DNA from 3 places in the Streptomyces sp. NPDC053076 genome. Region 1 is predicted to be linked to each of the others. Evidence: riboswitches for the same ligand, from Rfam matches in the RefSeq annotation. Region 1 holds a riboswitch; each other region holds the start of a gene.
The links. A riboswitch is a leader RNA that binds a small molecule or an ion and turns the genes downstream of it on or off. The one in region 1 is predicted to bind cobalamin.

Region 1 (5,203 bases):
CGGGCCGCCAGCAGGTCCGTGTCGGCGGTCGACAACAACAACACTGTGCTCATGCGGGCGCTCCCGGTGGAATGAAAGGCAGTCCTTGTGGCGCGCCCGACTCGATGAGCCGCCAGAGCGCGTCCGTGTCCGCGTGCTGTTCGATCAGGTCGCCCAGCCGGTCGAGCTGTTCCTCGCGCAGCGCGGCGAAGCAGGTGTCCGGCGCGGGGACGAAGCGGCGGCCGGTGGCGGTGGCCACCTCGCGCAGGAAGGCCCGCCGGAAGCCGTCCGACTCCAGCGAACCGTGCCAGTGGGTGCCCCAGGTCTGGCCGACCCGGCAGCCGTCCAGGAAGGCTTCCCCACCGGTGACCTCGGCGACGCCGTGGTGGATCTCGTACCCCTCGACCGGTTCGCCCAGGGCTTCCCCGGCCGGCCTGGTCAACGTCTTCTCGCGGGCGAACCGTACCCGCACGGGGAGCAGCCCGAGCCCGGCGACCTCCCCGGCGCGGGACTCGACCTCGTCCTCGATGCGCTCGCCGAGGATCTGGAAGCCGCCGCAGACGCCGAGGAGGGGGCGTCCCTCGGCGGCCCGGCGCACGAGTGCGTCCGCGAGCCCCCGCTCCCGCAGCCACTGAAGCGCCCGTACGGTCCCGCGCGTGCCGGGGACCACCACGAGGTCGGCGTCGGCCAGTTCCTCCGGGCGGTCCACGAACCGCACCACGACCCCCGGTTCGGCGGCCAGCGCGTCCACGTCCGTGAAGTTGGACATGAGCGGGATCGCGCACACGGCGACCCGCAGCACGTCCTCGCCGACCGGGGGAGCGACGGTTGACTCGCGTACGGTGCCCCGCAACGACACCCGCAGTCCGTCCTCCTCGTCGATGCCGAGGCCGTGCCGGAACGGCAGGACGCCGTACGTCTGCCGCCCGGTGAGCCCGTGCAGCATGTCCAGACCGGGCTCCAGCAGGGAGACGTCCCCGCGGAACTTGTTCACCAGGAACCCGGCGACCAGGTCCTGGTCCTCGGGCGAGAGCAGGGCGAGCGTCCCGAAGAAGGAGGCGAAGACGCCCCCGCGGTCGATGTCGCCGACGACGAGCACGGGCAGCCGCGCATTGCGGGCGATGCCCATGTTGACGATGTCGGTCCGCCGCAGGTTGATCTCGGCGGGACTTCCCGCCCCCTCACAGATCACCGCGTCATACGTGCCCCGCAACTCGGCCAGGCAGTCCAGCACCGTGCCGAGCAGCCGCTGTTGACGGCCCCCGTGGTAGCCGCGTGCGCTCATCTCGCCCACCGGCCTGCCCATCAGCACCACTTGGCTGCTCTGCTCGCCACCGGGTTTGAGCAGTACCGGGTTCATCAGCGCGGTCGGCTCGACCCGGCACGCCTGGGCCTGCATGGCCTGGGCCCGGCCGATCTCCGCGCCCTCCCGGGTGACGAACGAGTTGAGGGACATGTTCTGCGCCTTGAACGGCGCGACCTTGACGCCCTGGCGTACCAGCCAGCGGCAGATGCCGGCCGTCACGACGCTCTTGCCTGCGTCGGAGGTGGTGCCGGCGACGAGGAGACCACCGTTCACTTCCCGTGTCCCTTCAGGAGTGTGCGCGCGGCGACCGTGACGCCGAGCGCGAGCAGTCCGACACGGCGGGAGAGCCGGACGGCCCGGCCGATGTCGGTGACCCGGACCGGCCGTCCGGTGGCGCCGTTGAGCACGGGGCGGTGTTCGACCCGGCCGGCGTAGGAGAGCGTCCCGCCCAGCCGGACGCCGAGGGCACCGGCGAACGACGCCTCCACCGGCCCGGCGTTGGGGCTCGGGTGCCGGTGCGCGTCGGCCTTCCAGGCACGCAGGGCGCCGCGGGGATCGGGTCCGGCCGCGGCGGCGAGTACGGCGGTCAGCCGGGCCCCCGGCCAGCCGGCGACGTCGTCGAGACGGGCGGAGGCCCAGCCGTAGCGCCGGTGGCGGGGTGACTTGTGACCCACCATGGCGTCCAGGGTGTTGACCGCCCGGAATCCCAGGAGTCCCGGCACGCCGGCCACGGCACCCCAGACGAGGGCGCCGACCACGGCGTCGGAGGTGTTCTCGGCGACCGACTCGACCACCGCCCGGGCGATCCCGTCGGCGTCCAGCGCCTGCGGGTCCCGGCCGCACAGGTGGGGCAGCCGGGCCCGGGCCGCCTCGATGTCGCCGGCCTCCAGGGCACGCCCGACGGCGCGGGCCTCCCGGGCCAGCGAGGTGCCGCCGACGACGGCCCAGGTGGCGGCGGCGGTCAGCGCGACGGCGGCGGTACGGGAAGGGCGTGCGGCGCGTGCGGCGAGCGAGCCCAGAGCGACGGCGCCACCGGCGCACACGGTGGTGTGCAGGGCGCCCCATCCGCGGTGGTCGCGCCACAAGGCGCCTTCCACGGCTCCGGCCGCCCGGCCGAAAGCGGCGACCGGATGCCCGCGGCGCGGATCGCCGAGGAGCAGGTCACCGAGGACGCCGGCGGCGGCGCCGTACGCGTATGTGCGATCGGCACCCATCGGCTCAGCCGGCCGTGGGCACAGGAGCGGTCCTGGTACTGGTCCTTCGGCAGCCGAGCATGGCGATCTGTGTCCTCACTCAGGGTGTCCGCGCCCTGGTTCGACGTGAATCGGCGGTGAGAGTTCCTGGCTCCCGGGGGGTTCTTCCCCGGTGACAGTGGCGGGACCGCGCCGGATTCGCACCGGCTTCCTCTCTTGCCGCCGTACATGGCCTGGGCAGTCCACCACGCGCCCGGAACGGCCGTCAACTTGCCGTTGACCTGCGCGGGGAGAGTGTGCCGATCCCCACATCACGGGACGTGAGGGCACGCCAGAGGCTCCCCTCCGGAGCGGCCGGAGGGGAGCCTCTGAGGTGCTTGGCCGGAACGCCGCCATGGCGTGGGCCGGCCCGAGCCACACGGTGCGGGTCAGGCCACGCGGTGCGGCTCGGGCCATGCGGTGCGACTCGGGCCACGCGTGCGGGTCAGGCCACGCGGCGCGGCTCGGGCCGCACGGTGTGGCTCAGGCTTTGGCCACGATCAGGTAGATGCCGTACGCCACCGCCGCCGCGCAGGCCGCGAAGCAGACGTAGGCGCCGGTGACGGCGAGACCGGCGGAGCCGCCCTGGGCCGTGGCCTTCTCGCGCCGGGCCAGGCCGTTGATGCCGAGGGTGAACAGGGCCACCAGGCCCACCGTGAAAACGAGGCTGACGCCGAAGACGGAGCCGATGGCCGCCCAGTCGATCTTCATGGGGTTGCTTCCTTCAGTAACCGGGTGCCCGGGGTCAGACCGTGGCGGCCGGCGGGGTGGCGGGGGCCGGCTCGGCGGCCGGGGCGGGGATCGTGGCCGTCAGGCCCTCGGTGACCAGGCCCGCGGGCGGCGGGGTCACGGCGGCGATGGCGGTGGTGACCACACCGGCCGGCTCCGCGCTCTCGGCGACGACGTCGGTGTGGTCGACGACCTCGCGGCGGGAGAACTTCCAGATGGCGAAGCTCGAGGCGACCAGGAAGGCGGCGACGGCGGCGGTCCCCCAGTCACCGAGGTCGGTGACGGACTCGGCGCCCGCGCCGACCAGCGCGGCGGCCGGGAGGGTGAGCACCCAGGCGGCGATCATGCGGGTCGCGGTGGACCAGCGGACCACACCGCCCTTGCGGCCGAGGCCCGCGCCCATCACCGAGCCGGAGACGACATGGGTGGTGGAGAGGGAGAAGCCGAGGTGGGAGGAGGCCAGGATGGCGGTCGCGGCGCTGGTCTGGGCGGCGAAGCCCTGACGCGGCTCCAGGTCGGTCAGGCCCTTGCCCATGGTGCGGATGATGCGCCAGCCGCCGATGTAGGTGCCGAGCGCGATGGCCAGACCGGCCGAGAGGATCACCCAGGTGGGAGGGTTGGAACCGGGGGCGATGGAGCCGCCCGCGATCAGGGCGAGGGTGATGATGCCCATCGTCTTCTGGGCGTCGTTGGTGCCGTGGGCGAGGGAGACCAGGCCGGCGGAGGCGATCTGGCCGGCGCGGTAGCCCTTGCGGGTGGCCTCGCCCTCGGCCTTGCCGCCGATGCCGTAGGAGAAGCGGGTGGCCAGCATCGAGGCGACGCCCGCCACGATCGGCGCGGCGACCGCCGGGAGCAGCACCTTGGTGACCAGGACGTCACCGTGGACGGCGCCGAAGCCGGCGGAGGCGACGGTGGCGCCGACCAGGCCGCCCATCAGGGCGTGCGAGGAGCTGGAGGGAAGGCCCACCAGCCAGGTCAGCAGGTTCCAGAGGATCGCGCCGACCAGGGCGGCGAAGATGACCTCGGGACGGATGCCGGTCTCGTCGACGAGACCCTTGGAGATCGTGTTCGCGACCTCCACGGAGAGGAAGGCGCCCACAAGATTGAGGGCGGCCGACAAGGCCACCGCGATCTTGGGCTTCAGGGCGCCTGTGGAGATGGTGGTGGCCATCGCATTCGCGGTGTCGTGGAAACCGTTCGTGAAATCGAACGCGAGAGCGGTTATGACCACAATCGCGAGGATCAGCGAGAAGCTTTCCATTTACCCAGGCAATCGTTCGAGGTCGTTGGCTGGATGAACGTAGGCAACCTGGGTGAACGGAAGATGAACTGGGGCGGGCGTCATGGTGTCTCTCGCGCGGGTTGTGGGTTCCGCTTCGCTTCGGCGCCCCAGGCGTCCCTTGGCTACCGGCCCCGCGCGAAGATCCGCAGCCGGCTCATGGACCCGTTGAAGAGATTCTGGTCACCCGGCAGCGCGCCCCTGGTGCCGTACTGCCAGAACGTCCAGTACCGCCAGCCGCCCGGCAGTGTCCCCGGCCGCGAGGTGCCGTGCCGGGCGATCCACAGAGCGTGACTCTTCGAGAACGCACGGCTGTTGCCGGTGCACAGCTTCCACCACTGGGTCGTCGTGTAGATCACCGGAGGGCGGCCGGTCTCCCGCTTGATCTCGTCGCTGAACGACCGGATCCAGCTCACCATGCGCGCCTTGCTCAGCCGGTAGCACTTGTGCTTCGTGCTGTACGGGTTGTACTCGATGTCGAGCGTGGGCGGCAGCGTCCAGCCGTCCGCCCGCCAGTCGCCGCCGTGCCGCACGAAGTACGCGGCCTGCTTGGCGCCGGAGGACCGGTCCGGCAGGGCGAAGTGGTACGCGCCCCGGAGCAGGCCGGCCTTGCGGGCGCCGGTGTACTGCCCGGAGAAATACGGGTTGCGGTAGTTCGTGGACTCGGTCGCCTTGATG
Region 2 (5,203 bases), on a different contig from region 1:
CCCTCGACGACGCGGACCGCGAAGACGACGTTCAGCTTTTCGGCCGACTGGCCCTGGTGGTTGGTGCCCATGTCTCCTCCTGAAGTGAGATCCGGCGGGACACGACTCCCACGGACTCATGTCGCCCGGACGGCCGCAACTCCGAATGGGGGACGGGCCAGTGGAGACAAGGGATGCGCGTGCCGGTATTAGTCACTTCGGGTGAGGGGCGGGCCCCGCACGCCTCACCGCCGGCCGGGTGCGGAGGGCCCTGCCCGGACGAGCCGTGCCGGCTGACCCGTTCGAGTGAGCGCCGGACCGCCGGAAATCAGGTGCGCGTGCGCCGCCGGCCGTGTGAGGCTCCACCGATGGACCGAGAAGAGATCTCCCGGCACGCTCACGCGGATCACCCGATCGCGGCTCCGCTCGACGACGAGTCGGTGCGGAGGCTGCTGGAGCGCGGTCTCCCGCGCGGGGACGAGCGCGTGCTGGACCTCGGCTGCGGCGGGGGAGAGTGGCTCCTGCGGGCCCTGACCACGTATCCGCGGCTGCGTGCCGAGGGCGTCGACATCTCCGAGGGCTCATTGGCGCGCGCCCTGCGGGAGGCGCGCCGGCTCGGTGTGGAGGACCGTCTGGTCCTCCACCGGGAGGACGCCGCCGGCTTCACCGCCCCCCACGCCTTCGACCTGGTGCTCTGCGTGGGTTCCACGCACGCCTTCGGCGGCCTCCTGCCCACCCTCGACGCGGTGCGCGAGCACCTGGCTCCCGGCGGGCGCGTCCTGGTCGGTGACGGATTCTGGGAACGGGAGCCCTCCGCCGAGACGGTCGAGATGCTCGGTGACCTCGCCGACCTGCCGACCACGCTGGACCGGGTCGTCGCGGACGGATGGACACCCGTCCACGGGCACATCAGCACGCGGCGGGAGCTGGACGACTACGAGTGGGCCTGGACGGGGTCGCTGGCCTCGTGGGCCCTGGACCATCGCGCCGATCCGGACGGCTCCCAGGCGCTCGAGACGGCCACGGTCCATCGGGACGAATGGCTGCGCGGCTACCGGGACACGTTCGGCTTCGTCTGCCTCGTGCTGCGTCCGACGCGGGACTGACCACATGAACGGGCGCCTGCCGTCGGCGCCTTGGCTGGTCGCCCGCGCGGGTGGCCCGGCGGTGGGTTCGCGGAACCCGGACACGGTCCGGCCCCGGAGCTGACGACGGGCCGACGGCACACGCCGCGGGCGCGTGCGGCGAGGCTTCCGGGTGGGCGGATCCGCGCCCGGCTGACTCGTTCGGGTGACGGTGGATCGATTTGCCGCCTGGTGACCGAGAGGGACGACGCGATCCCGGGAAGGGTGACCCCGCACATCGTCACTCCTCGTGACTCCGCACGTCACCACTGCTGGTTGACGCCGCACGTCGTCACTGCTCGTGACTCCGCACGTCGTCACTGCTCGTGAAGGGACTCCACAGTCATGCGCCTTCGCACTGCCGCGGTCGCCGCCTTCGGCGCCCTCGCCCTGACCCTCGCCGTTCCCGCCTCCGCCTTCGCCGCGTCGGGAGAGTTCCAGTACACGTACACCGGTCTGGACGGCTCCCCCCGGATCGCGGTTCTGGAGGACCCGGACAGCGGGGAGTGCGTCACCCTCCCCGAGGTCGCGGATCCCGGCTCCAGTTCTCCGGCCCACTCCCCGCGCAACCGGACCGACGAGTACGCGATCGTGTTCACCGAGCCGGACTGCACGGGTGACTCGTTCACGCTGCGCCCGCGCACCGGCTACGGCAGCGAGCGTCTGAAGCTCCGGTCGGTCGTCTTCTTCCGCTGACGGGGTGAGGCGCGTCCCGCACCGCTCGCCGGCGCCCGTCCGCGCAGCGGCCGGGTGACGGCGCGGCGCCGCTGATGGAATGATGAGCGGCGACATAAGGCGACGGCGGTCCGAGGAAGCCGGTGTGAATCCGGCGCGGTCCCGCCACTGTGACCGGTGAGCGAGTTCCGGCAGGCCACCGCCCCATCGGGGTGGGAAGGCGGGACGAGCGGCGACCCGGGAGCCAGGAGACTCACGCGGTCGCCTCCTCGAAGGAACACCGGGGCGGATCTCCCCGGGAGGGGAGTGGCGCGGCATGGTCGGGCAACCGGTGGAAGAGGGACCGCCCCTGGGCGTGCCGGGCGGCGGTCCGGTGCCGTGCCGGGTCGTCGTGTGCCGGGACTGCTGTTGCGGCAGCCCCAAGGTGACCGGGGTCGATCACGCCGCGCAGACCGCGCGGCTGGAAGCGGAGGTGCCGGTGCGCGTCTCCGAGTGCCTCGACGTGTGCGATCAGGCCAACGTCATCGTCGTACAGCCCTCCGCCGTGGGCCGGGCCGCCGGCGCGCGGCCGGTCTGGCTCGGACTCGTCAACGATGCGGAGGCGACCGAGGACATCGTCACCTGGGTGCGAGCCGGCGGTCCCGGCGTGGCTCCCCGACCCGACATCCTCGACCTGTACGCCTTCACACCGCCGCGGCGCCGTGCGGAACCCTGAGAACCGCCCCGGCGAGAACCCCGGCCGGACCCGGGCCCGGCCGCCCCAACGGCGACCAGTGACCGTCAACCGTCCTCAGCGCGCCCGGATCTCACGCCGAAGGATGCGCTCGGACGGCTCGTCGAGGCGATGCTCGCGCAAGGCGCCCGCTTCGAACGGCACCCGCTCCGCACGGTGTTCGCGACCGCCGACCAGGTGGAGGCCACGGGCGCCTTCGGGGCGGGACGTCCCGGAGTGCCGTACCGCTCACCCACACACCTCAGGGCCGCCCGGCGGCGCGAGAGGAAGATCACCCCGGCGGGCGCGGTCTTGGCCGTGCGCCGGTCACGCGGTACGGTCTGTCCGATATCGACGACGGCGAGACGGAAGCCGGTGGAAACCCGGCACGGTCGCGCCACTGTGTGCGAGGCGTTCTCCAGACGCCTCGTGAGTCAGACCCGTGGCCGTCGTCATGTGCACCACCGAGATGGGACGCGAACTCCCAGAGGAGGGCCTGCCATGGCGCAGACCGTCGCCCAGCCGACAGCCACCCCCGCCGTTCCCGCCAAGCTGCCGCTGAAGGCGATAGCTCCCTGGGCGGTCTTCTTCGGCGTACTCATGCTGATCCTGCTCTACTTCGTCGGCGCCGAGCAGGGCGCCACCTCCGTGTTCAACGGCACGGACGTCCACGAGTGGGTGCACGACGCCCGCCACCTGCTCGGTTTCCCCTGCCACTGACGCGAGGGGAACCGCACCACCATGAACTCCGCAACCGTACGGAACCTCCTTGTACGGGGCATGCTCGCCGGCCTCGCGGCCGGCGTGCTCGCCCTGATCGCGGCCTACCTCCTCGGTGAGCCGAGCGTGGACAAGGCGATCAGCTTCGAGGACGCCCACTCCCACGAGCACGAGATGGAGGTCGTCTCGCGCTCCCTGCAGTCCACCGCCGGCCTCGCCACCGGCGTCCTGGTCTACGGGGTCGCCTTCGGCGGCATCGCCGCGCTCGCCTTCTGCTTCGCGCTGGGCCGCGTCGGCCGCTTCGGCCCGCGCGCCACGGCGCTGTTGCTGTCGGGCTCCGCGCTGCTCGCCGTCTACGTCGTGCCGTTCCTGAAGTACCCGGCCAACCCGCCGTCGGTGGGCGAGCCCGACACCATCGGCAAGCGGACCACCCTGTACTTCCTGATGATGCTGCTCAGCGTCCTCCTCGCGGTCGCCGCCACCATCCTGGGCAAGCGTCTGACGCCCAGCCTGGGCACCTGGTGGGCGACCGTGGTCGCGGTGGCCGCGTTCGCCGTAGTGATCGGTCTGGCCTATGAGTTCCTGCCGGTCATCAACGAGGTGCCGAACGACTTCCCGGCCACGTTGCTGTGGCGGTTCCGCCTGTCCGCGCTGGCCATCCAAGCCGTCCTGTGGATGGGTTTCGGTCTGGCCTTCGGTGAACTGGCCGAGCGCCTGCTGAACCCCAAGCCGGTGACGACCGCCGGGCGAGCGGTTCCGGCCGCGCGCTGACTCCTTCCGGACAACGGGGAGCCCTTCGGGGGTGAGGCGGCCGATTGCCTGCGCGGCGCGTTCGCGGCGCTGCCGCGCCGGCACCCGGACGAGCCGGCTCCAAAACCGTGTGCGAGCCACCCGGAGGGGCCTCTACCCTCCGGGCATGGATCTTCGCGAAGAACTTCCGAGCGACAGACGGGCCGTGCGGAACGTTCACCTGCAGGCGTTCGGTGACCATGGCCTCGTCGTGGCCGACCTGGTCGATACCCTGCGGGACACCATCACGCCCGAGGACGGTCTCTCGCTGGTCGCCGAGCACGACGGGCGGGTCGTCGGCCACGCCATGTTCACCCGCAGTCTGCTCGATGCCCCCCGGCGGCTGGTCGATGTGCACGTCCTCAGCCCGTTGGCCGTGATGCCTGAGCTCCATAAGCGCGGTCTCGGCTCAGCCCTGGTCCGACACGGACTGGGGATCCTCGCGCAGCGAGGTGTTCCCCTCGTCTTCCTGGAGGGCGATCCAGGCTATTACTCGCGTTTCGGCTTCGCGCCCGGTGATGGCCTGGGCTTCCGAAAGCCATCCCTGCGTATCCCGGACGGCGCCTTCCAGGCCATCAGGCTCCCGAAGCATGAGCCATGGATGACGGGGACGCTGGTCTATGCGGAGCCGTTCTGGCGGCATGACGCAGTCGGCCTCCGTGACCCCGGCGCACAGTGATGCGAGCGCCGGTGCCCCGGTGTGGCATGACACGCCGTTCGGACGCCGGTCCGGGCGGCACGGTGTCGACGGGCCGCGCGGGTGGCAGAACGAGTACGCGTCCGTGAGACCGAGGACGACGGGGGCCGACGCCCGCTGCGGCATCAGGAGGCCTGAACTTTCGGCCGGGGTCTTCGGCCTCCGGCTCAGTGGCCGTGGTGACGCAGCAGGAGGTCCGCGACCACCGGGCGGTGATCGGAGGCCGCCGTCTCCCCCGTGCGCGTGCCGGTCACGGCGACGTCCGGTGAGACGGTCACGAGGTCGATGCGCTTGACCGGGTCGATCGCCGGGTAGGTGTTGCCGCCGCTCGGGGCGGCATCACGCAAGGGGCCCCACAGCTTCGTCAGTTCGGGCGCGTTCGGTTCGGCGTTGAAGTCGCCCAGGAGGACCTTCGGACCGGGGTCCTCCGCCAGCACGGCCAGCATGTCGTCGACCTGGGCACGCCGGACGGAGGGATCCGTGCGGTAGTCCAGGTGGGTCGAGTAC
Region 3 (5,203 bases), on a different contig from region 1:
CCAGCGTCTGCGGACCGCTGACCAGTACGCCGAGCTGGGCCCCGCGGCCGGTGGCGGCCATCAGCGCGGTGGGCGTGGCCAGGCCGAGGGCACACGGGCAGGCCACGACGAGTACGGCCACGCACGCCGTGATCGCCGCCTGGGGATCGGCACCGGCGCCGAGCCAGAACCCGAGCACGGTCACGGCGATGGTCAGCACGACGGGTACGAACACACCGGCGACGGCGTCGGCGAGTCGCTGCGCCCGCGCCTTGCCCGCCTGGGCCTGTGTCACCAGGTGGGTGATGCGGGCCAGTTGGGTGTCGGAGCCGACCGCGGTGGCGCGGACGAGCAGCAGACCGCCGGCGTTGACCGCGCCGCCGACGAGGGCCGAACCGGGCCCCACCTCGACGGGCTCGCTCTCGCCGGTGACCAGTGAGAGGTCCGCGGCGGAGCTGCCCTCCACCACCCGGCCGTCGGTGGCGACCCGCTCGCCGGGACGTACGACGAACACCTGCCCCACCCGAAGCCGCCCGATCGGGACGGAACGTTCGCCGTGCCGGTCACGTACGGACACCTCCTTGGCGGCGAGTTCGGCCAGCGACCGCAGGGCCGCTCCGGTCCCCCGCCTGGCCCGCGCCTCCACATGGCGCCCGGTCAGCACGAACAGCGGGACGCCGACCGCGGCCTCCAGATACACATGTGCGGCACCGTCCGAGGCGGACGGCAGCGGACTGAACGGCATCCGCATGCCGGGCTCGCCCGCTCCCCCGAGGAACAGCGCGTACGCCGACCAGGCGAAGGAGGCCACGACGCCGAGCGAGACGAGCGTGTCCATGGTGGCCGCGGAGTGGCGCAGGCCGCGTACGGTCCGCGTGTGGAAGGGCCAGGCGCTCCACACGGCGACCGGAGCCGCGAGCATGAAGCACAGCCACTGCCAGTTGCGGAACTGCAGCACCGGGACCATCGACAGCACCAGAACGGGGACGGCCAGCAGCGCCGTGACCACGAGCCGCTCGCGTTCCTGCCGGATGGCCGCCTCGGCCCCGTCCTCGTCACCTGCCGTCTCCTGGTGCCCGCCGGGCGCGGGAGGCTCGGGCAGCGCCGCCGTGTACCCCGCCTGGGCGACGGCCGCGACGAGGTCGTCCGGCAGGACCACCTCCGGATGGCTGACCCGGGCGCGTCCGGTGGCCAGATTGACCGTCGCCGTGACCCCGTCGAGCTTGGCGAGCTTCTTCTCCACCCGCCGCACGCAGGCGGCGCACGTCATGCCGCCGACCGTCAGGTCTGTGACGACGAGCGGAGCCGGCGGTTCGGCTCCCATCACTCACCGCCCCCGTGCATCCCGGGCATGTCACCCGTGCCCCCGCCGCTCCCCGTACCGCCACCGGTTGCGGCCCCGGTGCCGTGCATGCCGGGTGCCACCGGTCCGGCGGCGGATCCCACGGCGTAGGACACCGAGAAGACCAGCACCAGCAGCAGCACGAAGCCCCAGAGGGCGGGCGGGGGCGTCAGCTTGCGGGGTACGAAGCCCGCGATGCGGGAGGGATGTCGGGACTCGGCCATGCTCGGCCTTCCTGGTCGCGTCGAACCGTCTTACGGCGGTGGGCTGTCGCAGCCGTACCGCTGTAGGAGTCGGACGGACCGGGGGCCGAGTTCCGGCACCGTTTCATGACGTGCGCCACATGACGGACGGCGTGCTACACGTCCCCGCTCCGGCTGGAGCGGGTGCGCACGATGGCGAAGACGGCCGCGGCGAGCCCCAGTACACCCACCACCAGACCGGCGGCGCCGAGAGTCCGGGCGGTCGAGTCGCCGGACGTGTCGGCGTCGGAGCCCGCGGCGTTCCCCGGACGTGCGGACGAGGCCGTGGCAGTGGCATCGCCGTCCGCCGCGTCCTCGGCGGTGAGCTTGAGGACCGGGGCCGGGTTCTCCGGTTCGTCGTCGCCCTGGGCTTCCTCGATCCACCGGACGGTGCTGCCGTCGGAGTAGGTCTGCAGCGTCTTGAAGGTCAGCTCGCCGGTGTCGTCCGGCAGTTGTCCGAAGGCGACGTCGAAGTCCTCGTAGTGGCCGGGGGCGATCTTGCCGCCGGTCCAGGTGATCTCCGAGACGGCGTCGGTGATGGTGCCGTCGTCGGTCTTGACCGGCGTCTTGAGCTTGGTGTCGGTGACCTTCGCGGTCCAGCCGTCCCGCGGGGAGACGAGCACGCCGAGGACCGGGTGGCCGGTGGGGAGGAACACCTGCACCTTGGTGGTGCTCGCGCCGTCCTCCTCGTTCGGCACACGGAAGGTCAGGACACCGTCCGTGGCGCCCTTGGCGTAACTGCCGGGGTGGACGGTGACGTGTGCGGAGGCGACGCCCGCGGCGGCGAGCAGCCCGGCGGCGGTCAGGGCCGTGACGGCGCCGGTGCGGCGCAGGGTGTTGCGGTTCGGGGACATGAGTGGCGGGATCTCCGTACTGAGAGGTGCGGCTGTCGGGGAAGGTTCGGTGGCACCGCCCCTGCCGGCGGCCCCCGCCGATGAACGGCGTACCGCAGCCGCACCCCTCTCAGTGACCATGACCCGGTGCCCGGCGACCGGACCTGCTTCGGTGCGCCCGGCAGGCGCCGTGTCCCTCGGGTCACCTGCCACCAGGCGGCGAGTCCCGGCACGCACGCGACCGCACGGCGCAGCAGCGACCACAGCGCGGCCTCTCCGCGCCGCAACCACCAGGTGAGCACGAGAGCCGCCGCGATGTGCGCGAGGGTCGCGTGAGGTGTCACCGCGTGCGCGTGACCGTGCGCCATCCGCACCCCGTGCACGACCATCGAGTCGTGCTGGGGGCGAGCGGCATGGAACAGAAGGTGCAGCTCGCTCTGGGCGACGAGCGTGGCGCCGCCGATGCCGGCGAGCGATACCTCACGGCCACCCAGCAGACACGCTCCGGCGAAGACGGGCACGAACCCGGCGGCCTGCGCCCACACCGAGGGAGCCGCGCCCGTGGCCAGGGCATGGCCGCCGGTGGCGAGCAGCACGCACAGCGCGGCGAACACGGCCGCGCGCACGCTCCGCACCGCCAGGGACACAGTCATGGGGACAGATGCTGCCATGCGTCCGGGCGACTGTCCTCGCGGCTGAGCATGCGCGTCTGCGCCCGAACGCCGTTCGATCATGTCGTGCCTCTCCCTACGGGCCGGAGACGCAGACCGTTCACTCCTCCGCCCTTCTCCTGTTCCGTCCGGCCGCGTGTCGGGGTGGCGCGAACAACCGATCGGGGCCCTCGGGGCCACGCGCCGGGCGCGAGCTGTTGTGTGCCCCCCGAGCGCCGCCGACCCTCGCTTGTCATCGCCGTTACCTGGGCATTACTGTCACCTTGCCTTGGTGAACGGGAAATCCGGTGTGATGCCGGTGCGGCCCTCGCCACTGTGATCGGGAAGTCCGGCTCCGGCCCTCGCGGGCAGCCACTGGGTCCCCGGACCCGGGAAGGCGGGGCAATGGGCGGTGGTACCCGTGAGCCAGGAGACCGGCCGAGGCACGTCAACCATCCACGAGGTGCTGGAGAGGGTCTGCCGAGCCATGCACATAGCCGAGGGCTTTCTGCCTCCGGCGCACGCGGTCGCCTGGGGCGTCGTGTCCGCGCCGTTCGTCGTCCACGGAGTCCGGTCACTCACCCGCGAAGTCAGGGAACATCCCGAGAGCACGCTGCTCCTCGGGGCTTCCGGAGCCTTCACGTTCGTGCTGTCCGCGCTGAAGCTGCCTTCGGTGACCGGGAGTTGTTCGCACCCCACCGGCACCGGCCTGGGCGCCATCCTGTTCCGTCCGCCGATCATGACAGTACTGGGCACCATCACCCTGCTGTTCCAGGCCCTGTTGCTCGCGCACGGCGGCCTCACCACGCTCGGCGCCAACGCCTTCTCGATGGCGATCGTCGGCCCCTGGGCCGGGTACGCCGTCTATCGGCTGCTGCGCCGCTGCGACGTGCCGCTGATGGTCACCGTCTTCTGCGGCGCCTTCGTCGCCGACCTGTCCACCTACTGCGTCACCAGCGTGCAGCTGGCCCTGGCGTTTCCCGATCCGAGCAGCGGATTCCTGGGCGCCCTCGGGAAGTTCGGTTCGATCTTCGCCGTCACGCAGATTCCCCTCGCGGTCAGCGAGGGACTCCTCACGGTGCTGGTGATGCGGCTGCTGGTGCAGTCCAGCAAGGGCGAACTGACCCGGCTGGGTGTGCTCGTCACCGGCGGCCGAGGCACCGCGGAGGCGGAGGCGGTGGCCCGATGAGCCGGAACGCGAAGATCAACACCTTGCTGCTGTTGTGCGTTGCCGCGCTGGCCGTACTTCCCGTGGCGCTCGGGCTGGGCGACCACAAGAAGGAACCCTTCGCCGGCGCGGACGCCGAGGCGGAGACGGCGATCACCGAGATCAAGCCGGACTACAAGCCATGGTTCTCGCCGCTGTACGAACCGCCGTCCGGTGAGATCGAGTCGGCGCTGTTCGCCGCCCAGGCGGCCCTGGGTTCGGGTGTGCTCGCCTACTACTTCGGCCTGCGCAGGGGACGGCGCCAGGGCGAACTCCGCGCCGTTGCGGCGCCGGACGGCGAGGCGACGGAGAGCACGTCCGACGAGTCCGCTGCCGAACGGACCTGAGCCGGGGTGCTGCCGATCGACGCGGCGGCGCACAGCAGTCGCTGGCGCCGCCGTCATCCCGTGGACAAGGCCGTGCTCGGACTGGGCCTCACCGCTCTCGCCGTCTCGCTGCCGCCCTGGCCGGGGGCAGCCCTCGTCCTGGTGACCGCGCTCACCGTCCTGCTGGGCCCGGCGGGAGTGCCCGGCCGCCGCCTGTGGCGTGCCTACCGCGTTCCCCTGGGCTTCTGCCTGACGGGAGCGGCCACGCTGCTGGTCCAGGTCGGCGGACCCGACGGGTTCGTCAGCCTGGCCGAGGACGGACCGGTCCGCGCCGGAGAGCTGCTGTTGCGCACCTCGGCCGCCTCCCTCGGCGTGCTGCTGTTCGCCTTCACCACTCCGATGTCCGACCTGCTGCCCTGGCTGGTGCGGGCCGGGGTGCCCGCGCCCGTCGTGGACGTCGCGATGGTGATGTACCGGATGAGCTTCCTGCTCCTGGACTCGGTCCGCCGCATTCGCGAGGCACAGGCGGCCCGGCTCGGCCACACCACCCGAACCGCCGCGTGGCGCTCTCTGGCCGGGCTCGGCGCCGTGGCGTTCGTCCGTGCCTTCGACCGTGCGGCACGG

Region 2: linked by a shared signal. The riboswitch ahead of ACIGYR_RS36415 (CbtB-domain containing protein) and the one ahead of ACIGYR_RS13280 (cobalamin biosynthesis protein) in region 1 are both predicted to bind cobalamin.
Region 3: linked by a shared signal. The riboswitch ahead of ACIGYR_RS15785 (energy-coupling factor ABC transporter permease) and the one ahead of ACIGYR_RS13280 (cobalamin biosynthesis protein) in region 1 are both predicted to bind cobalamin.

The regions. Positions count from the first base shown of each region.
Region 1 covers NZ_JBITZL010000002.1:1,340,306-1,345,508, forward strand. The annotation lists gene cobN (cobaltochelatase subunit CobN) at 1-53, opposite strand, end outside; gene ACIGYR_RS13275 (cobyric acid synthase) at 50-1,558, opposite strand; gene ACIGYR_RS13280 (cobalamin biosynthesis protein) at 1,555-2,499, opposite strand; cobalamin riboswitch at 2,599-2,741, opposite strand; gene ACIGYR_RS13285 (hypothetical protein) at 3,001-3,228, opposite strand; gene ACIGYR_RS13290 (anion permease) at 3,263-4,507, opposite strand; gene ACIGYR_RS13295 (GH25 family lysozyme) at 4,651-5,203, opposite strand, start outside.
Region 2 covers NZ_JBITZL010000014.1:34,640-39,842, forward strand. The annotation lists gene ACIGYR_RS36395 (antibiotic biosynthesis monooxygenase family protein) at 1-71, opposite strand, end outside; gene ACIGYR_RS36400 (SAM-dependent methyltransferase) at 348-1,085, shown strand; gene ACIGYR_RS36405 (hypothetical protein) at 1,449-1,799, shown strand; cobalamin riboswitch at 1,912-2,033, shown strand; gene ACIGYR_RS36410 ((2Fe-2S) ferredoxin domain-containing protein) at 2,095-2,493, shown strand; cobalamin riboswitch at 2,812-2,955, shown strand; gene ACIGYR_RS36415 (CbtB-domain containing protein) at 2,992-3,210, shown strand; gene ACIGYR_RS36420 (CbtA family protein) at 3,232-3,981, shown strand; gene ACIGYR_RS36425 (GNAT family N-acetyltransferase) at 4,127-4,678, shown strand; gene ACIGYR_RS36430 (endonuclease/exonuclease/phosphatase family protein) at 4,864-5,203, opposite strand, start outside.
Region 3 covers NZ_JBITZL010000003.1:544,357-549,559, reverse strand. The annotation lists gene ACIGYR_RS15805 (heavy metal translocating P-type ATPase) at 1-1,303, opposite strand, end outside; gene ACIGYR_RS15800 (hypothetical protein) at 1,303-1,545, opposite strand; gene ACIGYR_RS15795 (YcnI family protein) at 1,680-2,417, opposite strand; gene ACIGYR_RS15790 (hypothetical protein) at 2,366-3,049, opposite strand; cobalamin riboswitch at 3,298-3,504, shown strand; gene ACIGYR_RS15785 (energy-coupling factor ABC transporter permease) at 3,534-4,235, shown strand; gene ACIGYR_RS15780 (energy-coupling factor ABC transporter substrate-binding protein) at 4,232-4,600, shown strand; gene cbiQ (cobalt ECF transporter T component CbiQ) at 4,607-5,203, shown strand, end outside.